Linked DNA regions of Streptosporangium becharense. The protein of the gene in region 1 binds, or shares a complex with, the protein of each later gene. Links are inferred from orthologs where the notes say so. Each region holds a gene or a part of one and is shown in the gene's direction. Other genes may lie near its edges. The genes, in order: pcrA and uvrB.

What was found.
Region 2: the proteins of pcrA (region 1) and uvrB are in contact, whole or in part, in a crystal structure (PDB 7EGT), measured with the Thermus thermophilus proteins. The link is inferred for Streptosporangium becharense from one-to-one orthologs. Residues at the interface, in WP_096412145.1 of Thermus thermophilus: His654, Arg656, Phe657, Gln666, Asp668, Glu669, Lys680, Arg681, Leu682, Ser683, Lys685, Tyr686, Ala687; in WP_096411307.1 of Thermus thermophilus: Glu23, Leu25, Arg26, Asp27, Gly28, Glu29, Arg30, Phe31, Arg55, Glu326, Asp327, Phe328, Glu379, Ser382, Gln383, His398, Gly400, Arg401.

The regions. Positions count from the first base shown.
Region 1 is NZ_JACHMP010000001.1:2,960,282-2,970,421, reverse strand. What follows is about bases 4,906-7,902. They hold pcrA (DNA helicase PcrA), read left to right. Parts: upstream 4,906-5,270; coding sequence 5,271-7,535; downstream 7,536-7,902. Other genes in these bases: F4562_RS12600 (hypothetical protein), read right to left, coding at 7,760-7,902; F4562_RS12610 (PIG-L deacetylase family protein), read right to left, coding at 4,906-5,142. Outside these bases: F4562_RS12635 (response regulator), read left to right, coding at 108-746; F4562_RS12630 (glutamate-cysteine ligase family protein), read left to right, coding at 808-2,277; F4562_RS12625 (WhiB family transcriptional regulator), read left to right, coding at 2,452-2,715; F4562_RS12620 (CPBP family intramembrane glutamic endopeptidase), read left to right, coding at 2,778-3,623; F4562_RS12615 (ABC transporter permease), read right to left, coding at 3,628-4,377; more of F4562_RS12610, read right to left, coding at 4,423-4,905; more of F4562_RS12600, read right to left, coding at 7,903-8,722; F4562_RS12595 (hypothetical protein), read right to left, coding at 9,096-10,022. UniProt on the Escherichia coli protein: A helicase with DNA-dependent ATPase activity. Unwinds DNA duplexes with 3'-5' polarity. Translocates on single-stranded DNA with 3'-5' polarity. Initiates unwinding more efficiently from a nicked substrate than double-stranded DNA.
Region 2 is NZ_JACHMP010000001.1:1,472,606-1,482,640, reverse strand. The notes cover bases 4,516-7,407. They hold uvrB (excinuclease ABC subunit UvrB), read left to right. Parts: upstream 4,516-4,851; coding sequence 4,852-6,963; downstream 6,964-7,407. Other genes in these bases: F4562_RS06305 (Uma2 family endonuclease), read right to left, coding at 7,024-7,407; F4562_RS06315 (SPFH domain-containing protein), read right to left, coding at 4,516-4,663. In the rest of the region: F4562_RS06335 (DUF397 domain-containing protein), read right to left, coding at 1-209; F4562_RS35670 (Scr1 family TA system antitoxin-like transcriptional regulator), read right to left, coding at 191-526; F4562_RS06325 (sporulation protein), read right to left, coding at 870-1,640; F4562_RS06320 (SPFH domain-containing protein), read right to left, coding at 1,667-2,914; more of F4562_RS06315, read right to left, coding at 3,056-4,515; more of F4562_RS06305, read right to left, coding at 7,408-7,605; F4562_RS06300 (hypothetical protein), read right to left, coding at 7,866-8,480; F4562_RS06295 (DUF4126 domain-containing protein), read right to left, coding at 8,767-9,360; F4562_RS06290 (acyltransferase), read right to left, coding at 9,445-10,035. UniProt on the Escherichia coli protein: The UvrABC repair system catalyzes the recognition and processing of DNA lesions. A damage recognition complex composed of 2 UvrA and 2 UvrB subunits scans DNA for abnormalities.

The DNA.
Region 1 (10,140 bases):
GCGCGGCCCGCGGTGGTGTCGTGTGCGGCTCGGCCCGCGGCGATGTCGCGCGCCGAGTGGTACGGAACCCCGTGGAAGCCGCGCGCCACAGAAGCCGGAGGAGTCCGATGAGCCCCGTCAAGGTCCTGATCGTCGACGACCATCGCCTGTTCCGCTCCGGGGTCCGGGCGGAGCTCGGCGACTCCATCGAGGTGATCGGTGAGGCCGAGGACGTGGACTCGGCGGTCAAGGCGATCACCGAGCTCCGGCCCGACGTGGTCCTGCTCGACGTGCACATGCCCGGCGGCGGCGGTCAGGAGGTGCTGCGCCGCGTCCTGGGTGCGGGCATCCCGGTCCGCTTCCTGGCCCTGTCGGTCTCCGACGCGGCCGAGGACGTCATCGGCGTGATCCGCGGCGGGGCCCGGGGCTACGTCACCAAGAACATCAGCGGCCGTGAGCTCACCGACGCCGTCCGCCGGGTCGCCGACGGCGACGCGGTCTTCTCGCCCAGGCTGGCCGGGTTCGTGCTGGACGCCTTCGCCTCCAGCGAGGCCCCGCCGATCGACCCCGAGCTCGACTCGCTGACCCAGCGCGAGCGCGAGGTCCTGCGGCTGATCGCCCGCGGCTACGCCTACAAGGAGATCGCCAAGGAGCTGTTCATCTCGGTCAAGACCGTGGAGACCCATGTCTCGTCGGTGCTGCGCAAGCTCCAGCTCTCCAACCGGCACGAGCTCTCCCGGTGGGCCACGGCGCGGCGCCTGGTCTGACCTGCGCCGACCCTGTACGAGCACCTGTACGAGCAGAGGCTTATATGCGACTCTGCGAAGTATGGGACGTGACGTACCCGCCATGGTGTTCAGCCGGGACGACCGGCGGAGATACCGGGAGAAGGTCCGCCGGTGCCTCGACGTCTTCGCGATGATGCTGCGCGAGTCGAGGTTCGAGTTCGACCGGCCCAAGGCCGGACTGGAGATCGAGCTCAACCTCGTGGACGAGCGCGGCGAGCCCGCGATGAAGAACACCGAGGTTCTGGCGGCGATCGCGCAGCCCGACTGGGCCACCGAGCTCGGCCAGTTCAACGTGGAGATCAACGTCCTGCCGGAGGCCCTGGAGGAGGACGGCGCGGCGCGGCTGGAGAAGGTGATCCGCGACCGGCTCAACCACGCCGAGGAGCGGGCCCGCACGGTCGGCGGGCACATGGTGATGGTCGGCATCCTGCCGACGCTGCGCGAGAGCGACGTGCACGAGGGCACGCTGTCGGCCAACCCCCGCTACAAGCTCCTCAACGAGCAGATCTTCGCCGCCAGGGGCGAGGACCTGCACCTGTCGATCCGGGGACAGGAGATCCTCGACACGTACGCCGACAGCATCACCCCCGAGGCCGCCTGCACGAGCCTCCAGCTTCACCTGCAGGTCAGCCCGGCGGCGTTCCCCGCCCATTGGAACGCCGCCCAGGCCATCGCGGGCCCGCAGGTGGCGCTGGCGGCCAACTCGCCGTTCCTGTTCGGCCGCCGCCTCTGGCAGGAGACCAGGATCCCGCTGTTCGAGCAGGCCACCGACACCCGCCCGGCGGAGCTGAAGACCCAGGGCGTCCGGCCGAGGGTCTGGTTCGGTGAACGGTGGATCACCTCGGTCTTCGACCTGTTCGAGGAGAACGTCCGCTACTTCCCCGCGCTGCTGCCCCTGTGCGAGGAGACCGACCCGCGCGAGGAACTGGAGCGCGGGGTGACCCCCGAACTCAGCGAGCTGACCCTGCACAACGGCACCGTCTACCGGTGGAACCGGCCGGTCTACGCAGTCGTGGACGGCACCCCGCACCTGCGGGTGGAGAACCGGGTGCTGCCCGCCGGGCCCTCGGTGGCGGACGTCGCCGCCAACGCCGCGTTCTACTACGGCCTCATGCGCGTCCTCCCGCACGCCGGACGCCCGGTGTGGACGCGCATGTCGTTCGCCGCGGCCGAGGACAACCTGCACGCCGCCGCCCGGCACGGCCTGGAGGCCCGGCTCTACTGGCCAGGGATCGGCGAGGTGGCCGCCGCGGAGCTGATCCTGCGCCGCCTGCTCCCGCTCGCCCACCAGGGGCTCGACGAGTGGAGGGTGGCGCCGCAGGTCAGGGATCGGCTGCTGGGGATCGTCGAGCAGCGCTGCCTGACGGGCACGACCGGCGCGAGCTGGCAGATCGACACGGTGGAGGCCATGGGCGACCTCGACCGGCACGAGGCCCTGCGCCGGATGACCCTGCGCTACATCGACCACATGCACGCCAACCAGCCGGTGCACACCTGGCCGGCCCCCTGACCCGGCCGCGGTGCCCTCGTGGTGCCCGTACGGGACGTCGTCCTCCGGTATACACCGCGGTGAGCGGTACCGGATCCCTCGGAAGGCTGCCCCGAATCCCTCGGAAGGCTGATGTCCCCGGTGTAGCCGTCCGCCTAGTCTGAGGGCCGGTGATCCACCAAGGGGGGTGATGTCATGCGGAAAAAGGTCCGGGAGATCGGCTGGGCCACACGGGGTGCCTGCCGGACGAGCGACCCTGACCTGTTCTTCCCGCTGACGCCGTCGGTCGAGCACGAGGCGCGGGCGAAGGCGGTCTGCGCCGGGTGCGCGGTGCTCAAGGAGTGCCGCGCGTACGCGCTGCGCGCCGGTGAGCCCGAGGGCATCTGGGGCGGGCTCACCGTCGAGGAGCGCCGCGGCATGCGCTTCCCCGCCGGCTGGCGCCGGCCCGCCGCGAGCTGATCTCTTTTCACATAGCCTCGAACCTGCGGGTGGCGGTGTCGCGGGCGGTGAGGAGGACACTCGTGGGTTCGACGGCAGGCTCGGCGACAAGGTCGGCGATAAGGTCGGCGGCGGGGTCGACGACGGGTTCGGCGACGGGTTCCGGCGCAGGGGAGCACGGTGCGCTGGCCGGGGCGGTGGCCGTGCTGGTGGCGGCCAACGTGCTCAACAACCGCCTGGCTCCCCGCCTGGCCCCGCTGACCTCGGCCGCGGCCACCGGCGTGTTGCTCGCCCTGGCCCGCCGTTCCGGGCTCTCCTGGTCCGAGCTGGGCTTCCACCGCTGTTCGCGCGGTGTGCGGATCGGCGGCGCGCTCGCCGCCGCCGTCGCCGGGGTCTACGCGGCCGGCATCTCGGTTCCGGCCACCCGCCGGTTCTTCCGCGACGAACGGGCGCTGTCCCTGTCGCGGGCCCGCGTCCTTGAGGAGGCGCTGCTCCAGGTGCCGCTCGGTACGGTCCTGCTGGAGGAGGTCGGGTTCCGCGGGGTGTTCCACGCCCTCGTCGCCCGCTCGTACGGGACCGGCCCGGCCACCGCCGCCGGTTCGGTCCTGTTCGGCCTCTGGCACGTGCTCCCGGCGATCGACATGATGACCGCCAACCCCGCGCTGAGCCGTCTCGCCTCCGGAGACCCCGCCCCGGGGAGGCCCGGGTGGGGGGTGACGCGAGCCGTGACCGGCGCGGTGGTCTCCACCGGGCTGGCCGGGGTGGTCTTCACCGAGCTGCGCAGGAGGGGCGGCCTGGCCGCGCCGTCGATGTTCCATCTCGCGACCAACTCCCTGGGCTACCTGTTCGCCCGGCTCGCCCCGCCCGACCCGTCCGATCCGTCCGCCCCGTCCGAGACCGGCGGTCCGTCTGGGACCGGCGGTCCGTGACGGGTCAGCGGGCACCGGGACGGGTGCCGAAACGGCCCCGGGCGGCCAGTTCGATCGTGACGACCACGGCCACCGCCTCCGCGGCCAGCAGCGCGATCAGCACCACCAGTTGCACCACCCCGGCGTGGAGCGGGCCGGCCCCGCCCAGGAGCATCCCCACGAACGCCCCCGGGAGCGTGACCAGGCCCACGGTCCCCGTCTGGTCCAGCGCGGGCACCAGCGCCTGGGAGGCCGGCGGACGGCAGACCTCCAGCGCCGCGTCCCGGTCGGAGAAGCCGAGCGCGAGCGCCGCCTCGACCTCGCCGCGCCGCTGGGCGAGCTCGTCCAGCGCCCGCCGTCCCGCGAGCGCGGTGGCCGTCAGGCACCCGCCGAGCAGGATGCCCGTGACCGGGATCAGCGTGATGCCCCGCAGCGGGACGGTCCCGGTGCCGAACAGCAGCGCCAGCACCGGCACGGCCCCCGCGGCGACGGGCACCGCGGCCCACCGGCCGGCCGGGCCCGGGGTGATCCTGCGGCCCGCCGTCACGCTCGCCACCCCGTACATGACCAGTATGAACAGCGCGACCGCGAACGGCCGGTCGACCGCCCACACGATGATCAGTGACACCACCCCGAGCTGGACGGCGGCGCGCAGGGAGGCGGTGAGCACGGCGGGCGCGTGCCCGAGCCGGCCGGACCGGGCGACGGCGGCGGCCCCGAGGGCCAGCAACACGACGACGACGGCGGTGGCGGGTGACAGGTCGATGTCGCTCAACGGGACGGCGCCTCCCCGGCCGGCGCTCCGACTGCTCCCACGGGGTCAGGCGGTCGGAACCCGCTGGAACGCCTCGGCGTAGCGGCCCTCTCCGAGGCCCGCCTCGACGGCGAAGGCGGAGAAACGGATCCGGAGGAAGTCCTCGAAGCCGTCCTGGTGGCCGGTCTGGCTCACATGGGCACGCAGCGCGGCGAGCTTGCGGTCGAAGGTGTCGGTGACGTCGACGTGGTGGTCGGGGGTGGGGCCGCCGAACAGCCAGACCTCGCGGACCGTCCACGCCTCCAGCCCCTCGTCGAGGAGCAAGGGCGGGAAGGCGTACGGGTTGCGCGCGTCGGGGTAGACGGCGTCCAGCGCCGAGGCGCCGACCGCGCGGTGGTCGGGGTGACTGGGCGAGATGAACCGGTAGTTGCGCTCAGGGCTGTGGGTGATCACCAGGTCGGGCCTGACCTGGCGGATGACCCGGGTGATGTCACGCCGCAGGTCGAGGCCGGGCACCATGGTGCCGTCGCCGTATCCCAGGAAGCGGACGTCGGTCACGCCGACGATCTTGGCGGCGGCGGTCTGCTCGGCGCGGCGGAGCCCGGCCATGCCGCCGTTGTCCAGCTCGCGGTCGAAGCCGCCCGCGTCGCCGTCGGTGACGACGCAGTACGTCACCTCGGCGCCGCGGTCGGTGAACCGCGCGACCGAGCCCGCCGCGCCGAAGTCGACGTCGTCGGGATGGGCGGTCACCACGAGCACACGATGGATGTCGTTATCGGAGAGCATGGGGCACCCTTTCCGTATCATCGGATAATCGTCGGTTCCGCTCGATCACCACAACCGTCGCCAACTCTGTCCGCATTCCTTGACGGTGCTGGACCCGGTTGTCGGCGGGCCGCTCTAACCTAGGGGACGTGTCGATCCCAGCCTCTTCCGTGACCCACCCGTTGCTCGACGGGCTCAACCCCCAGCAGCGCGAGGCCGTCGTGCACCACGGCAGCCCGCTGCTCATCGTCGCGGGCGCCGGTTCCGGCAAGACCCGGGTGCTGACCCACCGCATCGCCTACCTGCTGGGTGAGCGAGGCGTGCAGCCGCAGGAGATCCTGGCGATCACCTTCACCAACAAGGCCGCCCGGGAGATGAAGGACCGGGTCGACCGGCTCGTCGGCCCGCGCTCGGCGGCGATGTGGGTGATGACCTTCCACAGCGCGTGCGTGCGGATCCTGCGCCGCGAGGCCAGGCGCCTGGGCTTCCCCACGAGCTTCTCCATCTACGACCAGGCCGACTCGCAGCGGCTGATGGCGATGGTCTGCCGCGAGATGAACCTCGACCCCAAGCGCTACCCGCCGCGGTCGTTCTCCGCCCAGGTCAGCAACTTCAAGAACGAGCTGATCGACTACGAGACGGCGGCGGCGCAGGCGTCCACCCACCTGGAGCGCAAGCTCGCCGAGGCCTACCGCGCGTACCAGCAGCGGCTCACCGAGGCCGGCGCGATGGACTTCGATGACCTCATCATGCTCACGGTGACGTTGTTCCAGCTCTTCCCCGAGGTGGCCGAGCACTACCGGCGCCGGTGGCGGCACGTCATGGTCGACGAGTACCAGGACACCAACCACGCGCAGTACATCCTGATCCGGGAGATCGTCGGCCGTCCCGAGCTCCGCACCGCCGACGGCGACCTGGTCCGGGGCGGCGGTGTCGCCCCGGCCGAGCTGTGCGTGGTGGGCGACGCCGACCAGTCGATCTACGCGTTCCGGGGTGCGACGATCCGCAACATCCTGGAGTTCGAACGCGACTACCCGGACGCCAGGACGATCCTGCTGGAGCAGAACTACCGCTCCACCCAGACGATCCTGTCCGCCGCCAACGCGGTCATCTCCCGCAACGAGAGCCGCAAGCCGAAGAACCTCTGGTCCGACCAGGGTGCCGGGCCGAAGATCATCGGCTATGTCGCCGACAACGAGCACGACGAGGCCATGTTCGTCGCCCAGGAGGTCGACCGGCTCGCCGACGACGAGGGCGTCCAGCCCGGCCAGGTGGCCGTGTTCTACCGGACGAACGCCGCCTCCCGCGTCTTCGAGGAGATCTTCATCCGCACCGGCCTGCCGTACAAGGTCGTGGGCGGGGTGCGCTTCTACGAGCGCAAGGAGGTCCGCGACCTGCTGGCCTACCTGCGCTTCCTGTCCAATCCCAACGACGTGGTGTCGCTGCGCCGCATCCTCAACGTGCCCAAGCGCGGCATCGGCGAGCGCGCCGAGGCGATGGTGGAGGCGTTCGCCTCCCGGGAACGGATCCCGTACTGGGAGGGGCTGCGCCGGGCCGACGAGGCACCGGGCATGGCCAGCCGGTCGATCAACGCCATCAGGGAGTTCGTCACGCTGATGGACGAGCTGATGGTGCGGGCCGACGACCTGTCGCCCTCCGAGCTGGCCCAGGAGGTGCTGGCCGTCACCGGTTACCGCGCCGAGCTGTCGGCCTCCGACGACCCGCAGGACGAAAGCCGCCTGGAGAACCTGGACGAGCTGATCTCGGTCGCCTCCGAGTTCGAGGAGGCCAACCCCGAGGGCACGCTGGTGGAGTTCCTGGAGCAGGTGTCGCTGGTCGCCGACGCCGACCAGATCCCGGCGGCCGACGGCGGGCAGGGCGTGGTCACCCTGATGACGCTGCACACGGCCAAGGGCCTGGAGTTCCCGGTGGTGTTCCTCACCGGGATGGAAGACGGCGTCTTCCCGCACACGCGTTCGCTCGGCGAGCCCAAGGAACTGGAGGAAGAGCGCCGCCTGGCCTACGTGGGCATCACCCGGGCCGAGAAGCGGCTGTACCTCTCGCGGGCGGCCGTCCGCAGCTCGTGGGGCTCGCCCGCGTTCAACCCGGCCTCCCGGTTCGTCGCCGAGATCCCAGGTGACCTGGTCGACTGGCGCAGCGACCCGCGGAAGACCGCGTGGGGCGCCGCCACCCGGCGTGACTCCGCTGCCGCGCCGGCCAGGAAGCCCGGCGGGGCCGGCGGCCGGAAGGTCCCCAACCTCGCCCCGGGCGACCGCGTCACCCACGACTCCTTCGGCCTCGGCACGGTCGTCTCCGTCGACGGCGTCGCGGAGAAGACCAAGGTCAAGATCGATTTCGGCAGTGGGGGGGAGAAGACCCTGCTGCTGGCCTACGCGCCGGTGGAGAAGCTCTGACGGTCCGAAGGCCCGCGGGGCCGTCGACGGAGCACGGCGGTCGCGGCGGGCGTGGCGCGGGGCCGGCGGCGGCTGGGGCGATCGGGGCGACTGGGGGGCTGCGACGGCCGGGGCGGCTGGGGCTGTGACGGCGAGGGCCGGGGCGACGGGGGGTGCGACGGTCGCGGCGGCTGGGGCGATGCCCGGGAACCGGCCGGTTCCCGGGCATCGCCCCAGCCGGATGGTCAGTTCTCGAAGAGCTCCCTGACCGGGTTCTGCGCCTGCGCCGCCTGGTCGGCGCCGATGTTCAGCTCGTCGAAGTCGGCCACCTGGTCGGCCGGCGGTGCCGTGAGGGCCGATCGCATGCCCCAGCCGGTGTAGCGGGTGTCGTTGACGTAGGTCAGCTCGGTGCTGTTCAGGCCCCGGGTCGACTCGGTGTACGACGACACGACCCGGCGGACCAGCCGGTCGGAGCCGAGGTAGATCTTCCAGGTGACCGGGAGCGTCGCGGAGGGGCCGGTGGGCTTGCGGCCCAGCATCGTGCGGATCGCGGGGGAGGCCCGGTAGAGCTCGGCCAGCGTGATCGTGCCCGAGTGGACCGTGGTCCGGGTGTCGTCCCAGGTTCCGCCGGGGCGTTTGGCGGCGGTGCGCGCCAGCGTCGCCTTCAGCGTCGCGGGCTCGACGATGCTGATGATCTGCTGGACGGGGCCGACCAGGGTGACGGACTCACCCCGGGTGCGCAGCCACTTCTTGCCCTCGGGCATGGCGTCGGCGTAGGCGCCGCCCGAGGTGTAGGTGACGCCCTTGAGCGAGATCGTCCTGGAGGGGGCGAACAGGCCCTTGAGCTCACCGTTCTCCGTGGGCATGGTGAACTTGGTGGTCAGGTCCGATGCCACCGGGCCAAAGGTGCCGAACTCCAGCACGCCGTCGCGTCGGGTCAGGATCGTCCGCTGCTTGCCGCCCCGGCCGATGATCTTCGTGTTCTCGGAGATCCGCACGCCGCGGTGGGGCCTGAAGTGGCGCTTCAGCGCCGACACCGGGTCGGTCGCCGCTCCGGCGGTGCCCCGGGCGTCCTGAGTGTTCTGAGTGTTCTGCGTGCCCCGGGCGTTCCCGGCGCTCCGCGCGCTCGCCGGGCCCGCGGCCACCAGCACGGGAACGACCAGGGCCGCCGCGGTGGCGCCGGTCAGGATGGCGATCGTTCGCCTCATCGAGGGGTCCTCCCGTAGGTGTCCTCGCGTCGTCTGGAGGAGGGAAGAAGATTCTTGCCTACATCCCGGCACACCGGATCAAGAATCCCCCGAAACCGGGAGCGACGCCGCCCGGGGCGGTCGCCGGCGCGGAGGGCCGCCCCGGGAGGCCCTCCGCGAAGAGGCTGGTTCCCCGTGAAAGGCGCAGACCTCCATCAAAGGGACAGATCTCCGTGAAGGGGTGGCCTCCGCGAAGAGGGCGGTACCCGTTGAAGGGGAGGGCGGTACCCGTTAGAGGGGGACGGACCGCCGTGAAAGCGACGGCTCACCGTGAAGGGGGCGGCGCGGAGGGCCGCCCCCCGGGAGACCGCGGGGCGAAACCCCCGCGGGAGGGTCATTTCACGGTGACCAGGGGGATGGGGTTGTCGGAGAGGAAGCGGTCCTCCAGCTCCTTCATCGTGGCGATCTGGTCGTCGGCCGGGGCGGTGATGGAGACCTCGGAACCCCAGCCGGTGTAGCGGGTGTCGACGGTCAAGCCCACCGTCTTGCCCGAGGAGTCGGTCTCCGTGGTCGTCAGCCTCGCGGGGAGCCGGTCGGTGCCCAGGAACAGCTTCCAGTTCAGCGTGTCCTTGGCCATGTCGCCGTAGAGCTTCCTGCCCATGGCGGCCCGGAACCACGGCGAGACCTTGTGGAGCTCGCCGAAGGTGATCTTTCCGGCGTAGGAGGTGGGACGCTTGACCGTGGCGTTCGCGAGGAGGGCCTTGAGGGTCGCGGGCTCGGCGGGGTTGATGTGCTGGCCGATCGACCCGGTCACGCCGAGCGTGTCCTCGGGGATGTGGAGCCAGGGCTTGCCGACCGGCAGGAACGGGCCGAAGACGCCGCCGGAGAGGTAGGCCGCCTTCTTGACGCGGACGACCCGCTCGGGGTCGGCCAGGCCCTTGAGGAGCTTGTCGAGCTGCTCCTCGGCCTGTACGGCCTCCGGGCTCCTGTCGTCCTCGGCGTCGCCGAAACCGCTCTCGGGGCTGCTCAGGTCGAACTCCAGGTCGCTCTCCTTGACGCGCGGCCGGGAGGTGTGGTCCGACGCGCTGATCCCGGCCGCGTCGAACTGCAACTCTCCCTCACGCTTGCTGATGACCTCGGTCCTACCGGCCTTGCGCGTCTTGACGGTGTCGACGAACTGCACGCCGTGGCCGGCGGTGAGCTGCTTCTTCAGTGCGGTGAGCGGGTCGGGCGCCTGCGCGGAGGCGTGCGCGGCGACCGGGAGGGAGGCCGTCAGCGCCACCGCGGTGGCGCTGGTCAGAACGGCGATCATTCGCTTCATCGGGGTTCCTTGCCTGTCGTCATATGTGCATGTCGCGGTGCACGGCGGAGGTCTGCCGCCCGTACGGCGACGTGTCGGGGGAAGCGTCGTGACGGACCGTGCCCGGCGGGCGGACTCG
Region 2 (10,035 bases), 1.5 Mb from region 1 along the record:
CCCGACTTCACGGCATTGAGGAAGGTCTGCCAATCGCCTGAGGTGAAGGTGAGGGCCGGGCCGGTGGGGTTCTTGCTGTCGCGGACGGCGACGACCCCAGGAAGGTTTCCGGCGACCTCGACGCAGTTTCCACCGCTGTCACCGCTGAGGGAGCTCTTCTTCCAGGCGGCCCCGGAGAGGTCAAGGCCGATCAGGTCTGCTGCTTCCATTGGTCCCTCGCTTCTTTGATCATTTCTAGCGACTGCCCGGGACGGTGCGCCTCTGCTCGGATCCTGTCATATCTATCCCATACGGCGGTTACCAGATGATGATCCGCTGAAACCTCGCCCTCTCCTGCGGACTCTATGGAAACGGCGGTCGGTGCGTCCGGCAGTTGGGCGAGTACGAATCCGGACATCAGGCCGGTCGTGCAGCAGGTGTCGTGAGGGACGATCTGCACCTTCACATTCTGCTGATCGGCGACGGTCGCGAGGTGGTCGAGCTGCTCGTACATGACCTCCGGGCCCTCGATTCGTGGGGCCGGCACGAGGACACGGTGGGACGGGTCGTCTGGTGCCGGGTGGCGTGGCGATGACCGGCACGCGGAGCGAAGGCGCACCGGGCCCCGGGACGATCGCCGTCCTGATCGCCCGCTACGGCCTTTCCGCTCCAGCGGGTCACCACCCGCCTGACAATTCGATCCGTTCAATCAGAGGTGGAGCCGTGGACGTACCGCTCTTCGAACGGAAGGGCGGGATCACGTGGATTTCCATTGGGCGGAGGGACCGGCTCACGCGGGTTTTCATGGTGGCGGGCAATAGGGCATACGGCTGTATTCGATAAAAACGGGTGTGCCCTGGCGACCAGGGCACACCCGTACGCGGAAAAGCTCAGAACCAGCCGCGCTTGTGGGCCATGGCCTGCAGGCCCGCCCTCAGCGACTGCTCCACCTGGCCGGGGTGGTCGGTGTAGTGGACGGTGAAGCGGCTGTAGGTGTCGTGGCTGGAGCCGAAGCTGCCGCGCTTGTCGGCCTCCAGGATCACGTCCATCGCCTGCGGGCCGGCGATGAAGGTGAGCTCCAGCTCGTTGAAGTGGCGGTGGTACTCGCCACCGGCGTAGTACTCGATCTCCTGGAAGAACGGCATGTGCGAGCCGTGCAGGGTGCCGCGCTCCAGGTCGGCCTTCTTGAAGCGGAAGCCCATGTTGTCCAGCGCGCCGAGCAGGTGGTCCTGGGCGGGCAGCGGGTTGACGAACAGCGGGTCGAGGTCGCCCTTGTCGAGCGCGCCGGCCAGGGCGAGCTCGGTGGAGACGCCGAGCTGCATGCCGCGCAGCGGGTAGCCGCCGATGGCGCTGATCGGGGTCTCCCAGGGAACCTGGATCTCGAACGGAGCCGACTGGGGGGCGCCGGCGGCGAGGTGGAACGGCCCGGTGATCTGCTGACGCAGGAAGCTGTAGGTCGTCTTGTACTCGTTGTCACCGCTCTCGACCTCGACGACCGCGGTGAAGTCGATGAAGATGCCCTCCACCTTGTAGTCGGAGCCGCCGCCGCGGAAGTTGACCTGCCCGCGCAGGAGCTCACCGGGACGGACCTGCGAGTTCTGCAGGACGGTGTCGACCTCGACACCGGCCCCGAACGCGGCCATCAGTTTGCGGAACACCATCTGGACTCCCAGGGGATAGAGACTTCTCAGTGAGACTGTGCGGGGGGCTTGACCTGGCCGTTCGTGCCGCCGAGCTGGGGCAGGATCTGAGCCAGGAGCATAGTGGACAGGGCGGAGGCGTCGCCGGAGGCGCCGGAGGTGCGGACGACGACGGGACGCGGGGCGCTCTCGGCCAGCTTGGCGCCCACGTCGAGCCGGCGGCGGGCCAGCTCGTACTGGAGCACGGCGCGGTTGTCGCGGTAGGAGTCGGCCAGCCTGCGCAGCCCCTTCGCCTCGTTCTCCGCCGCGGTGAGCTCGGCGCGGCCCTTGGCCTCGATCTCCCAGCGCACCCGCTGCGCCTCGGTCTCGTGTTCCTCCAGCATGCGGGCGACGTCCTTACGCGCGGTGTTGGCGGCGGCTCTCACCTCGACGATACGCGCGTCACGCGTCTTCTTGGCGCGTTCGATCTCCATCAGGAGGGTGTCGATCCGTCGCTTGCGGGTGAGCTCCCACTCCCGCTCGAAGGCCGACAGCTCCTTGGCGACCTTCTCCCGGGTGGCCAGGTGCTGCTGGTACTGGTCGGGCAGCTGCACGTCCGGGATGTTGGCGCCGGTGATGCGCACCCCGTACCGGCCCAGCTGTCGGGTCAGCAGCTCCTGCATGTCACCCACGTCGGAGCCGCGCAGGTCGTAGGCGCGCTCGGTGTGGACCAGGCGGCTGCGCTGGCGGATGGCGTCCTGGACGGCGCTGCTGAGCACCAGGTCGAAGTTACCGGCGCCGATGGTACGGACGAAGGCCACCGGGTCGACGATGCGGAACTTCAGGAAGAACTCGATCGACTTCAGTGGGACGTTCTCCGCCGTCGGGCAGGCGGCGATGGGCGCCGAGTAGGGGATCTCGGTGGAGGTGTCGACCACCGCGTCCACCCGGTCCCACGGCAGCCACAGGTAGTGCCGTCCGGGCGGCAGGGTGCCGACGATGGCGCCCCACCGGCTGCGCACGCCGGTGGTGCCCTCCTCGATCTCGATGATCGCCCGGCGCCACATCCACACCAGGCCGACCACCAGGGAGAACACGGCGGCGACCGCGGCCAGGAGCGCCAGCGCCCCACCGGCGAACACGGCCGTGCCGGCCAGGTAGAGCGCCAGGAGCAGCATCGTCACCCAGGCGAAGCCCCGCCGGTCCTTGGGGATCACGACCGGGACCAGCTGCCCTGACTCGCCGCCGCGCAACAGCTGGCGGATCTCCGACCACGAGGCCAGGGACTCCTTGATCTTCGAAAACTCCCTGCTCACCGGTCGCTCACCCTTCCTCGCCCGCCGCGCGGGCCGCTCGTCCGCCGTGGATCGCTCCGCTCACCGTGCCGGGGCCGTTCCCCGGTCGCCGGCCGTGCACCGTTCTTCACACCTGTCATGACCCGGTCGCCCATGCGCCTCTCACATCTCCTCCCGCGCGGCGGCGTCCGCTTCCCGTACGGAAGGGGCCGGCGTCTCCCGGGCCGGGGCGGACGCGGTCGCGGTGGTCGCGGTCGCGTCGGGCACGGTCGCCTCGGCGGGCGGGTTGAGCAGGGCGCCGATCTCGGCCGCGCGTCCCTCGACACGGTCGCCGATCTCGACCATCCGTGCCCTGATCGCGGCCATGTCCGCCTCGGAGAACAGCTGCGTCTCGCGGGTGCCGACCAGCTGCCGGGCCAGGGCGAGCAGGTCGATGTCGGTGGTCTCGCCCACCTGGACCACCCGGGGCAGGTGGGCGGCGACCGCCTCCAGCTTGTCGAGCAGGTCCTGCTGGAAGCGGTAGTCGAGGATCTCCGGGGCCTCCGCGGCGCTCAGCGCCCGGATGTCCAGCGCCTGGGCCTCCAGCAGCGCCGCGTTGGCCTTGGCGGTCGACTCCGCCTCCACCATCCGCTGGCTGGCCTGGGCCTTGGCCTGGTGGGACGCCCGCTCCAGCGCGGTGTCCATCCGGGCCTGGTAGCCGGCGATCTCGGCCTGGATGGCGGACAGCTGCTCCTGCAGGCCGGCCAGCTCCTTGACCAGGTCACCCTCGTTCTGCTCCTTGCGGAGCTGGAGCTCGTACTCGTAGGTGTACGCCTCCTTGGCGACCCTGATCATCTCCGGGGCGGCCAGGTCCATCCGGTACTCCTGGCTGGACGGCTCGGCGTGGGTGATGTTCACATCGGTGAGCCGGACGGCGGGCAGGAACTGCTGGTTGAGGCTGTCCAGCATGCCCATGGTGCTCTCGCCGACCAGGTCGTAGATCTCCTCGGCGCGCTGGGCGTAGATGAGGGAGCGGGTGACCTCGCTGATGGCGTTCTGCAGCTTGGCCTGGAAGCCGCTGACCGAGCCGAGCACGAAGATGAACTCGGCCGGATTCTCGATCCGGAACTGCAGGAAGAGGTCGACGCTGGCCTTGACGCCCTGCTGGGTGGGGGCCTCGCGGATTGGTGCGTTGAAGGGGTACTCGCGGGTGGTGTTGACGATGTAGCTCACCCGCTTCCACGGGTTGAACAGCGTCACCCGGCCGGGGTCGGCGACCTGCACGAGCTTGCCGAACTTGGTGATGAGGGCCTTGCAGCCCTCGGGCACCATGACCACGCTCCGGCGCCACCACAGGAACGCCGCGGCCAGCACGAGCACCGCCCAGTAGTGCGGGCCGAACAACGCGCGGGCGCCGTCGGGCAGGCCGGTGGCGAGGAGCCCGGCCAGTCCGAGCACCGCCAGGACGACCAGCGGGAGGACCATCCGGGCGGTGCCGCTCTTGGGGATCACGACCGGAGATATGACGTGGACCGGCTCGCCGCCCGGGCCCTTGGCGGTGAAGCTGCGGTTGACGACCTCCCCGGCCTCGCCGAGCGACACGCTGCGCGCCTCGATGAGCGTCCCCACCGAGGCCGCCTGGTCGCGGGCGGCGACGAAGTCGGAGGCGTTGAGTGCGAAGCCCTTCTCCCCGGGCAACTGCCCGGCGAGCTGTTCGACCGCCTGCCCGACCACCTGGCGTACGTCTCCGCCCTGTCCTATCGCCTGGGCCGCGGCGAGCGCGGACTGCATGGCTTCTCTTGGCCGGGACATCAAACCTCCGGAGTCATCGCATGTCGAAAGGCCGATATATCACGCTTGGTGAGCGTTCGCACGACAACAGTCAAGTAGGTGACGCTTGCGGCTCGCTTGTCGCGCGGTTGAACCCGGCGCGGCCTTCCGGGGAAGAACTGTCGGGGGCTCCGCCTACAGTGGGTCAGGTGAGGCCGGTAACTGATTTGCAGCGCAAGGTGGCTCCCATCGAGGTCGTCACCGACATGATCCCCTCGGGTGACCAGCCCGCCGCGATCGCCGCGCTCGAGCGGCGTGTCAAGGCCGGGGAGAAGGACACCGTCCTGCTCGGCGCCACGGGCACGGGCAAGACCGCGACGGTCGCCTGGCTGATCGAACGCCTCCAGCGGCCGACCCTGGTCATCCAGCCCAACAAGACGCTCGCCGCGCAGTTCGCCAACGAACTGCGCGAGATGATGCCCAACAACGCGGTCGAATACTTCGTCTCCTACTACGACTACTACCAGCCGGAGGCGTACGTCCCGCAGAGCGACACCTACATCGAGAAGGACTCCTCGATCAACGAGGAGGTCGAGCGGCTCCGCCACTCGGCGACCAACTCGCTGCTGACCCGCCGCGACACCATCGTGGTGGCGTCGGTGTCGTGCATCTACGGTCTGGGCACCCCGCAGGAGTACGTCGACCGCATGGTCCGGCTCAACGTCGGTCAGGAGATCGAGCGCGACCGGCTCCTGCGCCGTCTCGTCGACATGCAGTACACCCGCAACGACATGGCCTTCACCCGCGGCACCTTCCGGGTCCGCGGCGACACCATCGAGATCATCCCCAAGTACGAAGAGCTCGCCGTGCGGATCGAGATGTTCGGCGACGAGATCGAGAAGCTCTCGACCATGCACCCGCTGACCGGCGAGGTGATCACGGAGGACGACGAGCTCTACATCTTCCCCGCCTCCCACTACGTGGCGGGCCCCGAGCGGATGGAGAAGGCCGTCCGGGGCATCGAGGCCGAGCTCGCCGAGACCCTGGAGACGATGGAGCGACAGGGCAAGCTGCTGGAGGCCCAGCGGCTGCGCATGCGCACCACCTACGACCTGGAGATGCTGCGCCAGATCGGCAGCTGCTCCGGTATCGAGAACTACTCCCGCCACATGGACGACCGCCCCCCGGGCAGCGCACCCAACACCCTGCTCGACTACTTCCCCGAAGACTTCCTGCTGGTCCTGGACGAGTCCCACCAGACCGTCCCGCAGATCGGCGCGATGTACGAGGGCGACGCCTCCCGCAAGCGCACGCTCGTCGACCACGGCTTCCGCCTGCCGTCCGCGATGGACAACCGCCCGCTGAAGTGGGAGGAGTTCCTGGAGCGCGTCGGCCAGACCGTCTACCTGTCGGCCACCCCCGGCCCCTACGAGCTGGGCCGCACCGGGGGCGAGGTGGTCGAGCAGGTCATCCGCCCCACCGGCCTGGTCGACCCCGAGGTGATCGTCAAGCCGACGAAGTCGCAGATCGACGATCTGGTGCACGAGATCCGTGTCCGTACGGAGAAGGACGAGCGGGTCCTGGTCACCACGCTGACCAAGAAGATGTCCGAAGACCTCACCGACTACCTGCTCGAGATGGGCATCCGGGTGCGCTATCTGCACAGCGAGGTCGACACCCTGCGCCGCATCGAGCTGCTCCGCGAGCTGCGGATGGGCGAGTTCGACGTGCTGGTCGGCATCAACCTGCTCCGCGAGGGCCTCGACCTGCCCGAGGTGTCGCTGGTGGCCATCCTCGACGCGGACAAGGAGGGCTTCCTCCGTTCGGAGACCTCCCTGATCCAGACCATCGGCCGCGCGGCCCGTAACGTCTCCGGCCAGGTGCACATGTACGCAGACCGGATCACCCCCTCCATGGAACGGGCGATCGAGGAGACCAACCGCCGCCGGGCCAAGCAGATCGCCTACAACGAGGCCAACGGCATCGACCCGCAGCCGCTCCGCAAGAAGATCGCCGACATCCTCGACTCGCTGACCCGGGAAGACGCCGACACCGCCCAGCTCCTCGGCGGCAGCGGCCGTCAGCAGTCGCGCGGCAAGGCGCCCGTTCCCGGCTTCGCGGCCAAGCAGGTCGGCCAGCACGCCAAGGCGATCGCGGGGGAGATGCCCCGGGCCCAGCTGGAGGCGCTGGTCGAGTCGCTCACCGAGCAGATGCACCAGGCCGCGGCCGACCTCCAGTTCGAGGTCGCCGCCCGGCTCCGCGACGAGATCAAGGAACTCAAGCGGGAGGTGCGTGACATGCGGGAGGCCGGAGTCTCCTGACGGGCCTTTCCGGCCCGTTTCTGCCCCGGCCCCGCGGAAGGAACGGGCCGGGGCCGGGACTCAAGGGCCGATGAACTTCTCGAGATCCAGCTCGATGTCGACCTCGAACCCGATGTCCGTCCTCAGTCGCCCTCGGTGGATGCCGGTCGGGACATAGGCCCTGACCGAGGGTTCCAGCTCGAAGGTGTAGACGACGGGCCGATCGTCTTCCTGCTCCACACGCCAGAGGTGTTTGATCCCGGCGTCGGAATACTTGATGGGTTTGGTACTCCGATCCCGCTCGACCGACTCCGGAGAGACCACCTCGACCACAAGACGAACGTCCTCCGGCTTGAACGAGGTCGTCTTCAGGCTCGTCAGCGCCGATCTCGTGACCACCATGATGTCGGGTTCGGGCCGCTGCCGGATGCCGAGCGTCACGCTCATCTCCCGGACGACGATGAGGTTGTCCGGGGGGGTGAGCGCACGCTCAAGGAGCCGGAGCATGAGCATGTGGACGGCGGTCTGCGGAGACCTCGTGATGAGTGACCCGTCGATCAGTTCGACGTGCGGGGGCGCATCGGGAGGAAGACGATCGAGCATGTCGGCGGTCCAGCCGCCCTCCGGCCCCAGGTGGAACCACTCAGGCAAGGCGGCTGTCATCAAAGGTTCTCCTTCGGCGACACCCCGAGATATCGCTCGACGGGGTCATCATGCCACCGTCCGTGCCCGCTTCGCAGGAATGCCGCCACGGACGCGGATCGAGGCCGGGCCGGGCAGGAGCCCGGCCCGGCTTCGCCCACCGGTGGCTCCAGGCGGGGGGTGTCGGCGGGGGCGGAGCGGTCTGCGCGGGTGATCCGCTCGACCGGCTCCGGAGAGGCCGCCTCGACCGGGTGCCGGCCCGGCCGTGGATCAGTCGCGGATCAGCGCAGCTCGTCCGGCTGGGAGCGGTTGATCATCGTGCGGTTGTAGAGCTCGTCGATCTCGTCGAGCGGGTCGGGGGCCCGGCGGCGCGCCTCGATCTCCAGATTCGTGCGGTTCTGGATCTCGTCGATGTTCCCGGCCGTGTGCGCCATCTGGTCATTGCGCAGGTCGGCGCGGATCCGGGCACAGGACGTGGTCAGCTTGGCGTGGTGCTCGCGCAGGCGGCCGAGGGCGGTGTGGTCGACGTAGGCCGACACGCGCCGCTCCTGGGCGTACCGGGCGAGCTGGGCGTCCAGTTGCTCGGCGTGCGCCGAGATCTCGGCGACGAGCTGGGGGAGGTCGCCCAGGCCCCATCCGTCGCCCAGCGCGCCGTCGACGGCCTGGCGGGTCAGTGAGACCTCGCGACGCAGGTCCAGGCGCATCCGTTCGGTCTCCGCGGCGTCACCGGTGCCCATGGCCGCCATGTTGGTGGCGACACGGGTGGAGACCTTCCTGGCCTTCTTCGCTGCCTTCTTGCCGACCTTGACGAGCAGGTAGAGCCCAGCCGCTCCCAGCAGGAAGAGGAACAGCAGGATCACCAGCAGGACGATGAGCAGATCGCCGATCGGAGCCACCTCCCGACAGGGGCTGGACGAGATGCTTCGAGCATATCCCGCGTGCCCGTGTGGTCGCGGGTGCCGAAGCCGTGGGGACAAGGGGGCCGGACGGTCCGGAACCGGCCGCCGAGGGGGCCGGCGACGAAGTCCGGGGCCGTGCGGCAGAGGGGCGGGCACGGCCGTGGTGCGGGGAGGGCGGGGCCGGGCCGCGGCGGTCGCAGACAGTGAGCGCCGGCGACGGTTGTCTGGACCACGCGGTCGAGGTGCGGGGGAGGAGAAGACGGGGGTAACCGCCGGAGACGGGTCATGCCGGGCCCAGTCCGGTGGGGCGACGCCGGCGGCGGATCCGCCGGGTCGCCCACCAGGCCGACAGCGCCAGCCCCGCCACCACCACGACGACCAGGACCGGCAGGAAGACCGCCACCAGGCTGATGCCGAGTGACCCGGCGTCCTCCACCGTGCTGACCACGGGTGCGCCGACCCCGGCCGTGCCGGCGTTGACCACCGGCCTGGTGACCGACTTCATCACGTGTACGGCCAGTGCGATCCCGATGCCCAGCACCCAACCGATCCAGGGGCGGTCACTCATCCAGGACGACCCGTCCAGCCGGGCCGCGGCCTCCGTCGCGCTGAACACCACTCCGCCGGACGCCGGGCGGACGACGGTCTGGATCATGTCGTTGACGCTGTCGACCACCGGCACCTTGTCGAGCACGAACTCGGCCAGGAGCAGCACGCCGATGATGCCCAGCACCCACCCGTCGGCCAGCCAGGCGAACTCCGGCGGCAGTCGCACGTGGTCGGTGAAGTTGGCCAGCAGGCCGACCACCAGCAGCGGGATGTAGGCGTTGAGCCCCGCCGCGGTGGAGAGCCCGAGCCCGGTCAGCGCCGCGAGCATCGCACCTCCGTCGTGTCCTCTTCTCCCCCCAACGATCGCGGACCCCTCATCGATCCCGGGCCTCGCGTATTCCCGTTGCCGAACTCATGGATTCCGTAGTTCGGCGGGTTCGATCTGCCCGGCGGGTTCGATCTGCTCGTGCGGCTCGTGCGGCCCGGCGGGTTCGTGCGGCCCGGAGGGTTCGATCTGCCCGGCGGGTTCGTGCGGCCCGGAGGGCTCGGCCCCGATCGCGGCGTTGCCGCTCAGGTGGGGCGGGAGCCATCCCTGGCCGGGCGTGTAGCGGCGCACCACCTTGGCCGGGATGCCGGCGACCACGCTGTGGTCGGGAAACGTCCCGCGTACCACGGCCCCGCCCGCGACCACGCACTGCCTGCCGATCCGGGTGCCCGGCAGGATGATCGCGCCGGTGCCCAGCCACGACCCCGAACCGATCACCACGGGGTTGTTGCGCGGCCACTGGCGGCCGATCGGCGTCTCCGGGTCGTCGTAGACGTGGTTCTGGTCGGTTATGTAGACGTACGGGCCGGTGAAGACGTGGTCGCCGATGTCGATCGACTGATGGCCCACGATGTGGCTGCCCCGGCCGATCGAGCAGCTCCCGCCGATCCGCACGATCGAGTCCGGGCCCAGGTCGACCCCCGGGCCCATGCCGGCGGAGATGGAGACCCGCTCGCC